DNA from 3 places in the Mucilaginibacter mali genome. Region 3 is predicted to be linked to each of the others. Evidence: riboswitches for the same ligand, from Rfam matches in the RefSeq annotation. Region 3 holds a riboswitch; each other region holds the start of a gene.
The links. Region 3 has a riboswitch for S-adenosylmethionine ahead of HQ865_RS09385 (homoserine O-acetyltransferase family protein). Riboswitches for the same ligand answer to the same signal wherever they lie in the genome.
Positions count from the first base shown of each region.

Region 1: linked by a shared signal. The riboswitch ahead of HQ865_RS03905 (peroxiredoxin) and the one ahead of HQ865_RS09385 (homoserine O-acetyltransferase family protein) in region 3 are both predicted to bind S-adenosylmethionine.
Region 2: linked by a shared signal. The riboswitch ahead of metH (methionine synthase) and the one ahead of HQ865_RS09385 (homoserine O-acetyltransferase family protein) in region 3 are both predicted to bind S-adenosylmethionine.

Region 1 covers NZ_CP054139.1:898,845-904,755, reverse strand. The annotation lists gene HQ865_RS03930 (SDR family oxidoreductase) at 1-511, opposite strand, end outside; gene kduI (5-dehydro-4-deoxy-D-glucuronate isomerase) at 542-1,372, opposite strand; gene HQ865_RS03920 (hypothetical protein) at 1,573-1,770, opposite strand; gene HQ865_RS03915 (peroxiredoxin family protein) at 2,365-3,015, opposite strand; tRNA gene HQ865_RS03910 (tRNA-Cys) at 3,246-3,316, opposite strand; gene HQ865_RS03905 (peroxiredoxin) at 3,562-4,197, opposite strand; SAM riboswitch class I at 4,372-4,490, opposite strand; gene HQ865_RS03900 (hypothetical protein) at 4,697-5,110, opposite strand; gene HQ865_RS03895 (helix-turn-helix domain-containing protein) at 5,212-5,448, opposite strand.
Region 2 covers NZ_CP054139.1:4,735,329-4,741,239, reverse strand. The annotation lists gene HQ865_RS20015 (hypothetical protein) at 1-1,073, shown strand, start outside; gene HQ865_RS20010 (DUF2752 domain-containing protein) at 1,085-1,384, opposite strand; SAM riboswitch class I at 1,468-1,576, shown strand; gene metH (methionine synthase) at 1,760-5,500, shown strand; gene HQ865_RS20000 (methylenetetrahydrofolate reductase) at 5,632-5,911, shown strand, end outside.
Region 3 covers NZ_CP054139.1:2,230,179-2,236,089, forward strand. The annotation lists gene HQ865_RS09380 (trans-sulfuration enzyme family protein) at 1-858, shown strand, start outside; SAM riboswitch class I at 1,037-1,148, shown strand; gene HQ865_RS09385 (homoserine O-acetyltransferase family protein) at 1,392-2,444, shown strand; gene HQ865_RS09390 (homoserine dehydrogenase) at 2,453-3,688, shown strand; gene HQ865_RS09395 (glycosyltransferase family 87 protein) at 3,844-5,013, shown strand; gene HQ865_RS09400 (glycosyltransferase family 2 protein) at 5,021-5,911, shown strand, end outside.

The DNA of each region.
Region 1 (5,911 bases), 1.3 Mb from region 3:
CGGCCTTACCCATATTGTAGCCCAATACCTTGGTAATGGCACGCTTTGAGTTCATCGATGAGATATTAACGATGCTGCCACCGCCGGTTTTAGCAATCAACTCGCCAAATATCTGCGTAGGGATAATGGTGCCCCAAAGGTTTACTTCGGCTACGCGTTTCATCCCGTCAAGGTTCATATTGAAGATATCCTCATCAGGCTGTATAGCGCCCTCGGGCATGTTGCCACCAGCGCCGTTAACAAGGCCGTCAAGGCGACCAAATTCGGCCCAAAGTTTTTCTTTGGCGGCTATCAACTGGTCTTTATCCAGCACATCGGCAACCAGCGCTACGGCACGGCCGCCGTTGGCGTTTATCTCGGCCGCGCGTTGTTCGGCTATTTCGGCGTTACGTCCTAAAATGCCTACCGCGCCGCCAGCGGCAACAATACCATCAATAAACGATTTACCCAGGATGCCGGTACCGCCGGTCACCACAATTACTTTTCCGGCTAACGAAAAATTATTTTCCAATTTATGTTCTGTTTTTGGGTTGATGAAAAATTAACGCAGATCTGGGATAGCTATCGGATCCATATCGGTATAATCCTGGTTCTCGCCGGCCATGCCCCAAATAAATTTATAGTTGGCGGTAGCGCTGCCGCTGTGGATGCTCCATGGTGGTGATACCACGGCTTCGTGGTTGTTCATCATAATGTGGCGGGTTTCGTTGCCCTCGCCCATATAGTGTACCAGTTTCTGGCTCTTATCCAGGTCGAAGTAGAAGTAGGCTTCCATACGGCGATCGTGTACATGGGCCGGCATGGTGTTCCAAACGCTGCCCGGTTCAAGTATGGTCAATCCCATTACCAACTGGCAGCTACGGATGCCTTCAAGGAAGATGTATTTATTGATGGTACGCTTGTTGGCAGTTTCGGTAGCGCCGGCGTGTACCTTAACCGCTTCTTCGTTGGTCATCAGGGCGGTTGGATAGGTCATATGCGCGGGGGCCGACAGGATAAAGAATACCGCTGGCGCATCGGCGCTTTTGCTGGCAAATTTTACCTCTTTAGTGCCTTTGCCAATGTACAGGCAGTCCAGCTTGTTTACATTGTAAGCTGTGCCATCAGCGGTAACAGTACCATCGCCGCCAACGTTAATAATGCCAATCTCGCGGCGCTCCAAAAAATATTCGGCGCGCAGGTTAGGGTAATTGCCCAGGTCAAGCTCGGTGCCCAGCGGCGAAGCGCCGCCAACAATCATACGATCGTAATGGGTATATACCAGGTTAATTTTACCGGGTTCAACAATGCCGTCAAGCAAAAAGCGCTCGCGGATCTGCGCGGTTTGATAGGCCTTAAAATCTTCAGGGTGTACTGCTTGTATTACTTTCAAAACGTGGGAATTTTTGGTAAATGAAATAGCTATGAATAACTAATGCAAGTGTACAACCTTAAGCATTAAAATCCAAACCTTTACTGTAGGGCAGGATGGTTGCCGATACATCTCACCTGCAAAAACGGTACGGATGCGCACAAAAAAAGCCCACGGCGGGAGCTTGATGTAAGGATAACTTATTAATGCGTTAATTGTGCTTAATCGATAAAGTTGCCGTGCACCTTATTGCCCGATATTTCTTCCAGGTAACCCCGGTCGTTAATGGCATAATGGGCGTGGGTGGTATCGGTATCGTTTTTATAAACAACGGTTTTATCGGCCGGCTTGCTACCCCTTTTAAAAAAAGGCAACGCGATAAGCGCAAGCATCACAATGGAGGTTAGTACGGTGATCATTATAAAAAATTCTTTTTCGGTTTTGATTAACTGGTACACAAACATATAAAATATATTATGCACGCATAGTAGATTTACGCTAAAATAATGCCACATTTTGTTGAGTGATAAAAATAGCGTGGTAAGCCCGCTTTTATGGGCGATTGAAGAGATATTGAACGATATGTAAATATACGCTTTTCAGGGCTGTATTGTTTGTTTTCAGGCGAAAAACGAAGTTTTTATATTTAGGTGATCTATAGCCAACAGCCAGGTGCCGATCTTTTAAATTTATGTCAAAATCACTTCCGGGCATTTCGTTAGGGCAGAGATACCCCATTATGGAAGGGCGATGTGCCAAAATGGGGGCGTGTTTTGGCGGGAAATTTTCTGAACCGCTGATTTAGAATGATTAGGGTAATGACGCTGATGCATGAAAATCAACGAAATCAGGAAAATCATCTAAAGATCGACGATCAAGGATCAGCGGTTCAGATAAACGGAAAGGCCCCTTTACCGGGGCCAAACCTAACAAACAAAGTATAAATATAAATTTGAGAGAGAGGCCTCACCCTAACCCTCTCCTTTGGAGAGGATTTAGGTGAGGCCCCCCTCCTACGCCGATCTTTTTAAATTCTCGGCCAGGCTGGCCCCATACACCGCGCTGATGATACTTTTGGCAGCAATCGCTTCGCTCAGGTCATAACTCACCTGGTCGAAGATCACCTGCCGGTTGGCATCCAATACATAAGTAGCCAATAACGGCACGTTGGTATCAATGCCCGAAAAGCGGTTCCAAACCGGGTCGGCGTCCGAATAGATGCGCAGGCTTTGGGCAATCTCGTACTTCGCATCGAAGTAAAAGTTTAACGACAGGTTATTTTCCCATACCAACTTTTCCAGCGCCTTTTCCTTTTCGGCAGTGATGATGATCAGGTTGCCACCGCTGGCTTTTATTTCTGATTGGATAGCGTTCAATTGTTTCAATTGCTCCAAACCATGTTGCCGCCATTGGGGCGAGTAAAAACTGATGACCAGCGGTTTGCTCAGTAGCTGGCGCAATAGCAAGGCGCCATGTGTTTCGGCACCATTAAAAAAGTGTTGCCAGCGGGTATAGGCTGCCTGCAGGGTAAAACCGGGCAGGTAATTGCCGTTGCGGACCGGCTTCAACGGCTTATAGGCTCTAAAGCCCAGATCGCGCTCGGGGATAATTTCAGACAGATCGAAAAAAGGATATTTGGTATTGTTTATAGTTGTAGCTAACATGATGATATTTTTACTTAATGGTGAACAGGTTGCCTCGCGGCGTCTTTATGATTCAATTTCAGCCGGGCTACAACATCGGGCTGAACCATAAATGATGTTAAAATATTTCATGTTCTGGTGCATTATTTCAAATGTATATAATATCTATAGATTTTATAGTATTTATTTAAATTTTCTTTCCTCGCTATTAAATTCAAAAAACAATAAGTGTTTTCGGGATTTAAGCTTCGAGGTCAGAGATGGAGTTGAACCACCGTAAAAGGTTTTGCTAACCTCCGCCTCACCACTCGGCCATCTGACCATATGCCCCGCCCCTTTCGGGGCTGCATAAAACCTTGCACAGTTTTACCTTTTATCGCTCGGGGCCGGGTATCGTTTATCTCCCTCATTAATAAAACCTTGCACAGTTTTACTTTTTGAGGAAATCTCCCCCTCTAAATCTCCCCCGAGGGGGGAGACTTTAAAACCTTGCACAGTTTTACTTTTATTTAGAGAGGCCTGTATTTCTTTCCCAACTCCTCCCCCTCGGGGAGGCCGGGAGGGGTATTACTTATTCGGCTGCGGTGTTGTCCTTAAATATGGCTTCACCACTTTATGCCCTTTCGGGAACTTATCAGGGATATCCTCGGTTTTGATAGAGGGCAGCACTACTACATCCTCGCCGTCTTTCCAATCGGCCGGAGTGGCTACGCTGTGGTAGGCGGTCAGTTGCAGCGAGTCGATCACACGCAATATCTCGTTAAAGTTACGGCCGGTAGATGCTGGATAAGTAATGATCAGCTTGATCTTTTTATCCGGACCTATGATGAACAGCGAGCGCACCGTAGCGTTCAGCGAAGCATTCGGGTGGATCATATCGTAAGCCTCGGCAATCTTGCGGTCTTCGTCGGCTATAATGGGGAAGGTTACTTCAACGCCTTGCGTTTCGTTGATATCGCTGATCCATCCGTGGTGCGATTCTACCGAATCTACACTCAGTGCCGCTACTTTCACGTTGCGCTTGGCAAATTCTTCTTTCAGTGCGGCGGTGCGGCCCAGTTCGGTAGTGCACACCGGGGTATAATCGGCAGGGTGACTGAACAGTACGCCCCAGCCGTCGCCTAAAAATTCGTAGAAATCAATTTCGCCCTGGCTGGTTTGTGCTTTAAAGTTTGGCGCATCGTCGCCTAATCGTAAACTCATGTTTTTCGTTTTTAAAATTTGTGATCGGATGTATTTAAAAGTTTCGTGGTTATCAACTCAAAACTAACTAATACAGGCCGATTAATTGTTATCTTAAAATTATTGTTTTATGCATCGCTTATCCGCGAAAACCGAAAGGGAGAGAAACCGTAGCAATGGTTGTGTTTGTTCACTCGCTTATCTTTCCCCGTTTTGGTAACGGAGCAGGAATTAGCACCTTGTTACGGCCGATAAAGGCGGTACAGGTTGCCAAGACGTCTTCGGGCCTTTCCCTCAGTCTTTCTGGATAAGTAAATAAAAGAACGATTATGGCAACAAATATAAGGGCAATAATTAAAATAGCAAATAAAATCTATAGATTTAGTAGAATTTATTTGAAATAGGTTGATTATCAGACAGAAAATTGACCGCTGATTTTTAGATGATTGTTTTGATTTCATTGATTATCTAATTTTTCAAAAAATCAGCGAAATCAAATAATCAGCGCACATCAGCGGTCTTAGTCAACTATCCTATCCAAATCCTCATAAACAAAGCACTGCTCGTTACCGGTGCTTACCAGGTCAAGTTTAAGTCCCTTTAATTCGGCGGCGCGATAACCCAGGCCTTTTGTCCGGCGGATGCCATCCAGCTTGTTCCATTTGTTTACCAAAACTTCTTCCACATTATCAAAACTTCCGCGTTTAATGCGTACCGACATATATTCGGCATTCGCTTTTTTGGTATAACCTCTAAACGTATAGGTAAAACCCTCGGGATGTGCCTTCAGTTCGGCTATCAGGGCTTGTTTGTATTTGGTGCTGTTATCGGGGTAAGCAGTTATTTTTTTGTTCGACGCTTCGGTTTGCGGGTTGCGGCAGGCTGTTATCGACAGCGCGGCGGCAGCGAGGATGAGGGTACAAATTGCTTTCATAATTAAGGGTTGGTTAATATCAAATATAGTAATATTTGATATTAACCATATACCGCCAATACAATTAATAATATACCGGCAGTTCCCCTTAGCTTGAGTATTTAATGCTTCTCCAGCAATTCAAAAATACTGATGCCCAGTATCTGCATAATAACCAGTAGCTTGTAAATAGTAAGTTCGCTAATACCGCGCTCAAGCTTACTGTAAGCGTTTTGCGATATGCGCAAATGCCGGGCAAGGTGCCCCTGTGTCAGTTTATTTAGCTTGCGGTAATGCCTAACTTTATCAAGTAACCGTCTGACGGTTTTATCATGATCGTGTTCTTCCTGTTGTTTCATAAGGTTGAAAATTATTATGTTAAAGCAACAGCGCATATTTATTACTTGTTTTATAAAATACTTATTAAATAGCTATTGTAACGGTGTTTATACAAATAATAAGACCCATTAAACGTCAAAACCGATATTTTATCGGGCCACAATTTATTATCATAATATATTTATGGCGTTGCCTGCGGCCCGCGCTATCCGCTCATACTGCACAGGCTTTAGCCACAGGGCCGGTATCCGCTTCTATCGCTAACGCGGAATTGTCAGAACCGGGATTAAACAGATTTTCAGGATTCAGGACATTTTAAAAGAATTTGAACAATCACTGTGCATCCCCAACTCCAGGTCCCCTATCTTGTCATCTTAAAAATCTGTTTAATCATGGTTCAGATATTTTTTTCTTAATTTTCCTGTAACCATTTTTTTTAGCCGGAGTTTACAGGCATATAATATATGATTAACTATACTAACA
Region 2 (5,911 bases), 2.5 Mb from region 3:
TCGCATCCAACAATAGCCGCAATGGCCCGATGGGCGAATCGCTAAACGCGGCCACCGCGATGTTTACCGACGCATTTAAGAAATACAGTATCGACGAGCGGCAGGTTTACCTTGCCGGTTTCTCGGGTGGGGCAAGGGTGGCAACTACCATAGGGCTGCAATCCGGCGGTATAACAGGTATAATTGCCTGTAGTGCGGGTTTCAGCGAGCCCATCCCCAAAGCAAAATTGCCATGGACTCTGGCTGCCATCGCAGGTAACCAGGATTTTAACTATGTAGAGTTGCAGCAGGTTGTGCAAACCTTGCAATCAAGCGGGAGTGTTAGTGCTTTGCAAATGTTCGCTGGCCCTCACCGCTGGCCGCCGGTTGATGTTTTTATGAGCGCGTTGTTATGGTCGCTCCTCCAACATCAAAAACAAAGCAATGAAGATAAGATCGTACAATACAGGGCCTTGATAGATGGCCTTATCGGGCAAAACATTTCGGTAGCTACTAAGGCAAACTTGTACCGGCAGTATCTCAGCATAAAACAAGATGCAGATTATGCTGAAAAGCTGAAAGCACTGGAAACATCTGCCGGCTACCGGGATGAGCTGGCACAGGAAAAGCAATTGATGATCAAGGAAAATGCCTGTCAGCAAAAGATTGCCGAAGCTTTTCAGCAGATCATCACCGCGAATACCACCGCCATAAAAACCAAAGGCTGGTGGAAAAACGAGTTAGCATCGCTTAACAAAATGCTGCTATCACACCTACCGGCCGATAGCAATTATGTGGCCCGACAAAAAGCGTTCATCATAGCTAACGCCGCCGAAAGCTTTGGCAATTATTACAGCGCGAAACGGTATGATACTGCGGCTGAGTTGCTGACAGTATCTGAAGTCTTCGAACCCGAAAACCCTCTGGTATACTATCGCCATGCCTTACTGGTTGCCGCCGATAAAGACGAAAGCGGTACGCTTTATTACCTCAAGCAAGCTATCAGCCATAACTTCTCCAAACAACCATTGCGGACGGAGCCGGCGTTTGGATTTTTAAGGGATAATAAGAAATTCCAGTCGCTGGTTTACTGAAAAGGATTGGGTTATGTATACTCTTTGTACCGGGTAACCGATAAAGTAACTATCCGGTAAAGCAATACCGCCAAAGCTGGTATCCCCAACCAATGCGCATGCCACGATGCGGCAATATTGCCATGAAAAAGATAAGCTATCGCGTGGCCGATCCCACAGCCGGGGCACCAGGTAAAGCCCATTAATCGCAGTGGACACAGCACAAAATGAGTTTGCGTTGGGTCGCTAAAGCCGAGAGCGATGAGTGCGGCTACCCAAAACAGGAGTTCGATATTTGAGCGAATGAGTTTCAATAGTTCAAATATCTGCAATTAATTTATCATAGTAGTATCAGCTTAGTAATACCCCTGCTAATTCCATTTGCAATTGATAAGTTTATTGCGCAATTTTGCACTGCTTATAGAGAAAGACGGAGGGATTAGACCCTGCGATGTCTTAGCAACCTGTGCTAACAAGGTGCTAAATTCTACTCAAGCCCCTTAAGGCTGCGGGAAAGATAAGCGAAGGTCAAAGTACTACCCGACTTTTCGATATAAGCCGCTTTATAGATGTGAGATATTAGATATGAGATTTGAGACCATTTTGGGTGTCTGTTCCCATATATCTGATATCTCCGTAACTGTTAAGATGCTGCATCTGGGTGTGAAATGTCTCACATCTCAAATCTCGCATCTCATATCTCAACAATGGATATTAGAAAAGAATTAGAGAAACGCATCCTGGTGATAGACGGGGCCATGGGTACCATGATACAGCGGTACAACCTTACGGAAGAAGACTTCCGTGGGGAGCGCTTCCGCGACCATAAGTCTGATTTAAAAGGCAATAACGACCTGCTGAACCTGACGCGCCCGGATGTGATCAAAGCCATCCATAAAGAATACCTTGATGCCGGTGCCGATATCATCGAGACCAACACATTCAGCACGCAGGTAATTTCGCTGGCCGACTACCACATGGAAGAACTGGCTTACGAGATGAGCTACGAGGGTGCCCGCATTGCCCGCGAAGTGGTGGACGAATACAATCAACTTACGCCCGAAAAGCCGCGCTTTGTGGCTGGTGCTGTTGGGCCAACGAACCGTACCGCGTCGCTATCGCCCGATGTTAACGACCCAGGCTATCGTGCCGTTAACTTTGATATTTTAGCCGATGCCTATTACGACCAGATCCGCGGATTGGTGGATGGCGGATCGGACCTTTTACTGATCGAAACTATTTTTGATACCCTTAACGCAAAGGCTGCCCTGTTTGCTGCCAAACGTTATTTTGATGAATTAAGAGCTAACCCGGAATTAAGGAAGTCTCTCCCTTCCGGGGAGAGATTTAGAGAGGGGTCGGGCTTGCCATTGATGATATCGGGTACCATTACCGATGCATCTGGCCGTACCTTATCAGGCCAGACGGTCGAGGCTTTTTGGGATTCGGTACAGCATGCCAACCTGCTTTCGGTAGGTTTGAACTGTGCGCTGGGTGCTAAAGAAATGCGCCCTCACCTGGAAGAGCTGGCACACAAAGCCGATGTTTTTGTATCGGCCTACCCTAATGCCGGTTTGCCAAACGAGTTTGGCCAGTACGACGAAGTTCCGCACGAGACCGCGCACCTGGTAGAAGATTTTATGCTGAACGGGATGGTGAATATCGTAGGCGGTTGCTGCGGTACCACGCCCGACCATATCCGTGCCATTGCCGAAAAAGCCGCCAATGTAAAACCCCGCAAGCGCCCTGAGATAGCGCCCTACATGCGCCTGAGCGGTCTGGAAGCCGTTACCATTACGCCCGAAACCAATTTTGTGAACGTGGGTGAGCGTACCAATATCACCGGGTCGCCAAAATTCAGTAAGCTGATACTGGCCGAGGATTACGAGGGCGCCTTAACCGTTGCCCGCCAGCAGGTAGAAGGCGGCGCGCAGGTGATAGACGTGAATATGGACGAAGGCATGATCGATTCGGAAGCGACCATGACCAAGTTCCTGAACCTGCTGGCATCCGAGCCGGATATCGCCAAGTTGCCTATCATGGTCGATTCATCAAAATGGACGGTGATAGAAGCGGGTTTGAAATGCTTGCAGGGGAAAGGTATCGTGAACTCCATCTCGCTGAAAGAGGGCGAGGATAAATTTAAAGAATACGCCCGCAAGATATTAAGCTACGGCGCGGCCACCGTGGTAATGGCCTTTGATGAACAAGGCCAGGCCGATAGCTTTGAACGCCGTATAGAGATATGTAAGCGCAGTTATGATATATTGGTTGATGAAGTAGGCTTCCCGCCGCAGGATATCATCTTCGATCCGAATATCCTGACCGTGGCCACCGGTTTGGAAGAGCATAATAACTACGCGGTAGATTTTATTAAGGCTACCAAATGGATAAAAGAGAACTTGCCGCATGCCAAAGTAAGCGGCGGTGTAAGTAATATCTCGTTCTCGTTCCGCGGTAATAACGTGGTGCGCGAGGCCATGCACTCGGCTTTCCTTTACCATGCCATTAAAGCGGGCATGGATATGGGCATTGTTAACGCCGGCATGCTTGAAGTTTACGAAGAGATACCCAAAGACCTGCTGGAACTGGTAGAGGATGTGCTGCTTAACCGCCGCGAAGATGCTACCGAGCGCCTGGTTACATTTGCCGACACGGTAAAAAGTAAGGGCAAAGAGATTATTCGTGATGAGGAATGGCGTAAAGGCACCGTGCAGGAGCGCCTGTCTCACGCGCTGGTAAAAGGCATTATCGAATATTTGGATGATGACGTGGAAGAAGCCCGCCAGGCCTACAGCAAGCCGCTGGAAGTTATTGAAGGCCCGCTAATGGATGGCATGAATATCGTAGGTGACCTGTTCGGTGCCGGTAAGATGTTCTTGCCGCAGGTGGTAAAATCGGCCCGTGTAATGAAAAAAGCTGTGGCTTACCTGTTGCCGTTCATCGAATTGGAAAAACAGCGTGTGATAGATGCGGGCGAGGATAGTTCGGGCAGTCGCGCCAATGCCGGTAAGGTATTAATGGCCACCGTAAAAGGAGATGTGCACGATATTGGCAAGAATATAGTAGGTGTGGTACTGGCCTGTAACAACTTCGAGGTGATAGACCTTGGGGTGATGGTGCCTGCGCAAAAAATTATTGAAGAAGCTAAAAAGCAACAGGTTGATATTATTGGTTTAAGTGGACTGATCACCCCATCGCTTGATGAGATGGTTCACTTTGCCAAAGAGATGGAGCGCGAAGGGTTTACAATTCCGCTTATTATTGGCGGGGCTACTACCTCACGCATACATGCCGCTGTAAAGGTTGCGCCAAATTACTCAGGTGCTGCCATCCACGTGCTGGATGCATCGCGCAGTGTAACGGTTTGCAGCAGCCTGCTGGGTAAAGATAAGGACGAATATGTAGCCGGCATAAAAGCCGAATATGAGAAAGCCCGCATCGCGCACCTGAATAAAAAATCGGATAAGCGCTTTATGAGCATTGAGGAAGCCCGCGCCGGTAAATTCCAGATCAGTCTGGATGGGGATGTGGCCCCTAAGCCAACGTTCATCGGCACCAAAACCATCGAGGCTTTCCCGCTGGAAGAATTGCTGCCTTATATCGACTGGACACCGTTCTTCCATACCTGGGAATTGCGCGGCAGCTACCCGAAGATCTTTAACGATCAATACGTGGGTACCGAAGCTAAAAAACTGTTCGACGACGCGCAGGTGCTGATGGATAAGATAGTGAAGGGAAAACTGTTGCAGGCTAACGGCGTTATCGGCTTCTGGCCGGCCAACAGCGTGGGCGATGATATTGAACTATATACTGATGATAGTCGTTCGGAAGTGTTCACTACCATCCACACCCTGCGCCAGCAAAACGAAAAAGTAAAGGGCGAACCATATTACGCTCTGTCGGATTTTATTGCCCCTAAAGAAAGTGGCGTGCCCGACTATTGGGGTGGCTTCGCCGTAACGGCAGGTTTAGGCTGCGATGAACTGGTAGCCGAATTTGAGCGCGATCACGACGATTACAACGGCATTATGGCCAAAGCCCTTGCCGACCGCCTGGCCGAAGCCTTTGCCGAAAAAATGCATGAACTGGTACGTAAGGACTATTGGGGTTACGCCAAAGATGAAACGTTGGATAATGTGGAACTGATAAAAGAACAATACCAGGGTATCCGCCCGGCACCGGGTTACCCGGCCTGCCCGGATCATACCGAAAAGACGACCCTGTTCGAGATCCTAAAAGCTGAAGATGCCGCCAAAATGCACCTGACCGAAAGCCTGGCCATGATGCCGGCCGCATCGGTAAGCGGCTTCTACTTCGCGCATCCGCAGGCCAGGTATTTTGGTTTGGGTAAGATCAGCAAAGACCAGGTAGCCGATTATGCCACCCGCAAGCAAATGCCGCTGGAAGATGTGGAACGCTGGCTGGGGCCGAACCTTAACTACTAAGCCCCCCAACCCCCTAAAGGGGGAGCACGGAGCTACCAAACATTTGTAATTTAACTAATAATCACATCCTCGTCCCCCTTTAGGGGGCTGAGGGCTAAAACCAAAATTCCCCCTTTAGGGGGTTAGGGGGTATGAAGATCACCGAACATATACAAAACGCCAAGGGCAAAACACTTTTCTCTTTCGAATTGATACCGCCTTTGAAGGGGCAAAGCATACAGGGTATTTACGATGCCATAGACCCGCTGATGGAGTTCAAGCCACCATTCATCGACGTAACCACCCTGCGCGAGGATTACCTGTATAAAGAACACGAGAACGGCCTGCTGGAAAAACTAAGCTACCGCAAGCGCCCGGGTACCATTGCTATTTGCGCGGCTATTATGAACAAGTACCATGTAGATACGGTTC
Region 3 (5,911 bases):
CCCGGTACGCATATTATTGGGCCTGATGATATGTATCATGGTTTGCGCAACCAGATCAAATCATTGTTTGCCGGAATACTTGAGTTTGATTTTATTGATGTGAATGATGAAGCGGTGCTGAAGGCGCACATCAAATCAAATACAGGATTGATCTGGGTAGAAACGCCTTCGAACCCTTTATTAAAGGTAACCGATATTAAAAATGTAATTGCTATTGCCAGGCAGCATGATATTAAAGTAGTGTGCGATAATACATTCGCTACGCCGATATTCCAGCAGCCGTTGAGCTTGGGAGCCGACCTGGTGATGCATTCATCAACCAAATACTTCGGCGGGCATAGCGACCTGATGGGCGGCGCGTTGATCACTCCCGAAAATAATGAATGGTGGCAGCGTATCCGCCAGGTGCAGGAAATGGGCGGCGCTATCCCCTCGCCCATGGATTGTTATTATTTGGTGCGCAGCTTAAAGACTTTGCCTTACCGGATGAAAGGCCATGAGCACAATGCTAACTTGCTAACCCGGTTTTTAGAAAAGCACCCCAATGTAGAAAGCGTGATGTATCCGGGCTTGGCTTCACATCCACAGCATGAGGTTGCTAAATCGCAGATGCTGGGCTTCGGGGCGATGTTCTCGTTCTGTGTAAAAGGCGGTGCTGATGAAGCTAAAAAGGTATTATCCAAACTGAAATTGTTTACCATAGCCACCAGTTTGGGCGGTGTGGAAAGCCTGATAGAACACCGTGCATCGGTTGAAGGGCCGGATACTAAAACACCGCATAATTTATTGCGGGTGTCGATCGGTTTAGAACACATTGATGATTTGATCGAGGATATGGAGCAGGCGCTTGCTTTTTAGGCAAAAGGATAAAGGTAAAAAGGCGAAAGGTCAAAATTTGCGAACCTTTATCCTTTCGCCTTTTACCTTTATCCTTGAAATAAAAATAAAATTTGGCAGATAAGTAATTATCATCCTATATTTGGAACATTATTTGGTAGTGATACCAAAATCAAATCAAACCCCTCAAAAAGGTTTCGATTTATAAAGAAGCGGCGAGAGATCAGGCTCAGAGACCCGCTGGCAACCCTCCAGGGTGGAGAAGGTGCCAAATCCTGGCCCGGTGAATGGATCATCGGGGGATATAAATTAATAACCATGAAAAGTCTGATTATTATCCAACAAAACTCTTCTGATACGCAAACGCGTACCTGCTCAATTTGCCATACCCCTAACCGCGGTATGCGAATTTGTTGTTGCTGTTGCTAAGCAATACACGTTCCCTCAGTATTAATTATCGCGAACACGTGTATAGCTTTTAATAGCTTAATTCGCTATTTATCAATTAATTATCAATTTATTTCAGATCACACAATGCCGTCGAAGCATTAAACATGAATACACAAATATTTAAATACAATAAACCCTTCGAACTGGAATCGGGCAAGCACCTGCCCGAACTGGAGATTGGTTTTCATACCTACGGGACCCTTAACCGCGATGCCAGTAACGTAGTTTGGGTGTGCCACGCGCTCACAGCAAATTCGGATGTACTGGATTGGTGGAAAGGGCTTTTTGGCGATGGCTTTTATTTTAATCCCGATGAGCATTTCATCGTATGCGCTAATATCCTGGGTTCGGCTTATGGCACTACCAATCCTTTAAGCGTTAACCCTGCGACAAGTCAGCCCTATTACCTTACATTTCCTGATTATACCATCCGCGACATTGTAAAGGCACACCGTTTACTGGCCGATCATTTGGGCATTAATCAAATAGAGATATTGTTGGGCGGCTCCTTAGGCGGGCAGCAGGCTTTGGAATGGAGCATTATGGAGCCCTCGCGCATCCGCAACCTGATACTGATTGCCAGTAACGCCCGGCATTCACCATGGGGCATCGCCTTTAACGAGTCGCAACGCATGGCTTTAAGCGCGGATAGTACCTTATATGATAATACCCCCGATGGTGGTAGCAAAGGATTGAAGGCTGCCCGCAGCATCGCCCTCCTATCGTACCGTAACCATAAAACGTATAACCTTACCCAGCAGGAACAAACGGACGAGCTGCATAATTACCGCGCGGCCAGCTACCAAAACTATCAGGGCCAGAAACTGGTGAACAGATTTAATGCCTACAGTTATTGGTATTTAACCAGGGTGATGGATTCGCACAATGCAGGCCGCGGCAGGCATGGCGTTGAAGCGGCACTGGCTACCATTACGGCACGAACGCTGGTGATCGGTATTAAGTCAGACGTGTTATTCCCTATCGAGGAGCAGCAATACCTGTTCAGACAGATCCCAAAGGCGGCTTTGGCCGAAATGGATTCGTTTTACGGGCATGATGGGTTCCTGATCGACACCGAATTATTAACCAATATTATTTCATCCTTTTTTAAAACAGACGTAAAAGGCAAGATCATCGACTTGCAGCAAACCGCATAAATATAAAAATGAGCAAAAAACTAAAGATCGGACTTTTTGGCTTTGGCGTAGTGGGCCAGGGCTTGTATGATATCATCCGCACTAAAAACCTGAATATCGAAATTGTTAAAATAGCAATCAAAGACCCTGCGAAAACACGTTCGCTGCCGGCCGAATTATTCACTACCGACCGGGACGAACTGCTGAACAACCCGGAGATCAATACCATTGTAGAGCTGATCAACGATACTGAAGCAGCATACCACATTGTATCCACCGCTTTAAAAACCGGGAAAAATGTGGTATCGTCCAGCAAAAAGATGGTGGCCCTGTACCTGCAGGAACTGATTGACCTGCAACATGAGCATGGCACATCGCTGCTATACGAGGGCGCAGTATGCGGCAGTATCCCTATTATCCGTAACCTGGAAGAATATTATGATAATGAGTTGCTGCACTCTATCAGTGGTATCTTTAATGGTTCGTCCAATTATATCTTATCAAAGGGATATAACGACAACATAGACTACGACAGCGCTTTGAAACTGGCGCAGGATCTTGGCTTTGCCGAAACCGACCCTACTATGGACGTGGGTGGTTTTGATGCCAAATTTAAACTGGTTATTGCTGCAACCCACGCTTACGGGGTAATTGTAAAACCCGAGGATGTATTGAACGTTGGCATCCAAAACCTGGCCGCGCGCGATCTGCAATATGCCCGTGAAAAGAAATTGAAGATAAAACTGGTGCCGGTCGCCAAAAAACTGGATGAGGAGAACGTAACCATGTTTGTGCTGCCTAAGTTTGTGCACGAGAACGAGTTTCTGTACAATGTAGATTACGAGTACAATTGTGTAACCGTACAGGCTGCCTTTGCCGATCAGCAGTTCTTTTATGGTAAGGGAGCGGGCGGTCACCCTACGGGTTCGGCGGTGTTATCAGATATCGCGGCTTTGCGTTACGATTACCAGTACGAGTATAAAAAAGCGCACAACAAGCGCGATCTGCAGTTTACCAACAACATCGAACTGAATATTTACCTGCGTTACGAGGACGAGAGTTTAGTTGACGCGCTGGAATTTGAACACATCCACGAGCGCTTTTACTCGGGCGATTACAAGTTTGTGATCGGAAAGATCAATTTGCAAAATCTGATCGATAACCAACACCGTATATTGAATAGTAAGGCGTTTGTAGCCTTTGCCGATCAGCTAACAGGGGTCAGTTTAGCTACGGCAGCAAAACAATCGGCTGAGGTTTTTTAGTAGATTTCCTCACCTGTACAATCTAAAGGCATCCATTAAGGGTGCCTTTTTTATTGCCACGCATTCCATTTCCATGTCATCTTATCGTTGTATATTTTAAGCTGCAAATTTTAAACATATCTTTATCTTTGTAACCCATTGACGCGACCTGATTAATGTCAAAACTTTACCAACTGTTCAGCAATAAGATCTTTATTACTATCCTGTGGTTTGGGCTAAGTTTTTTTGCCGCCTTTAAAATGGCCATGGGGCATGCCATTAATAACTACCTTATCTACAAATACGTATTTGTAAACCTGCTGCACCAGCACAACTTATACATCCCTCAACCCGGGTTTTATTACGATACCAATCACTATGGCCCACTTTTCGGTTTAGTGATAGCACCGTTCACCTTATTTCCTGATGGTGCCGGCGCTGTGATCTGGACACTGTTCAACACGTTTATCCTTTACAAGGCCATACTAATGCTACCCCTAAAAACGGAGTACCGCTATTTTGTACTGTTGATCTGCGCGCACGAATTAATGACCTCAGCCTATAGCGTGCAGTTTAACCCCATCATGACGGCCATCATTATCCTAAGCTTTGTATTCATCCGCAACGGCAAGGATTTTTGGGCGGCCTTACTAATCATCGCCGGCACGTATATTAAATTGTATGGCATTGTTGGGCTGGCGTTCTTTTTCTTCTCGGATAATAAAGTCAAACTAATATTGTCGCTGATATTTTGGTCGGTAGTATTATTCGCCTTACCTATGCTCTGCTCTTCGCCTGCATTTGTGGTACAGTGTTATAAGGATTGGTACCTGAGTTTGAGCGATAAAAACCTGCACAATGCCGTTTCGGATATGCAGGATATTTCGGTTATGGGCATGATCAGGCGGATCTTCAGTTACCCGCAATTATCAAACGGGCTGGTTATTTTACCGGGGATGCTTTTGTTCGCGCTCTCTTATCTACGTATAAAAGCCTTCAAAAACGTTCATTATCAATTGTTGATACTGGCCTCTACCCTATTATTTACCGTGATATTCAGCACCGGCTCCGAATCGCCTACTTATATCATCGCCTTTGCCGGAGTGGCCATTTGGTTTATGAATTTAGACAGGCCGGTTACCCCGTTTGAGATCTTTTTATTAATATTTGCATTAATTATAACCAGTTTATCGCCTTCAGATCTGTTTCCGAAGAGCATTAACCGGCAATATATTAAGCCGTATGCTTTAAAGGCTCTGCCTTGCTTTGTAATATGGCTCAGGATTGTTTACGAAACTTTAACACGGGATTTTAAGCCGCAGCCCCAGGCCGAAATGCCCCGATAAGTGTGATATGAAGAAAATATCGGTTGTTATACCATCTTTTAATGAGGCAAGTAATATAAACGAACTGGTTTCGCGCTTAACTGCCGTGTTAAATAATGTTCCTTATACTTACGAGGTCATTTTTATTGATGACGGTAGTTCTGACAATACCCTTGAGGTGCTGAAGTCTGTCAACATCCAAAACAGTAATCTCTACTACCTGGAGCTATCGCGCAATTTTGGGCACCAAAACGCGCTAAAGGCGGGTTATGACTATGCCGATGGCGATTGCATCATCAGCATGGATGGCGATTTGCAACATCCGCCCGAACTGATCACCCAGTTTTTAGAGAAGTGGGAAGAAGGCTACGATGTAGTTTACACCACCCGTGAGTATCAAGATGAGGCCAGTTACTTCAAAACAAAGTCGTCGGCTATTTATTATAACATGATCAATTCCCTGTCGGATACAAAGCTGGAAAAAGGCACCGCTGATTTCAGGCTGATCGACCGGAAGGTAGCTAACATATTGGGAAATTTGAACGAAGATGGCCTGTTTATCCGCGGCTTGATCAAGTGGTTGGGTTTCAGGCAGTTTGCCATCAACTACCAGTGCGATGCGCGTTTTTCGGGCAAGAGCAAGTATACGCTAAAAAAGATGGTGCGTTTTGCTGTGCAGGGTATCACGGCTTTTAGCGTGCGGCCCTTGTATATGGCTACCGGTTTGGGCTTATTTTTCGCTTTATTGGCCACATTATATATTCCGTATATATTAATCAGCTATTTTTATTTCCCAAAACACACCGTTCCGGGTTGGACATCCATTTTGGCAACCGTTGTTTTTTTTGGCGGGATACAATTGGTGGTGTTGGGTATTATCGGCATGTATTTGGGCAAGCTATTTATGCAGGCCAAAAAC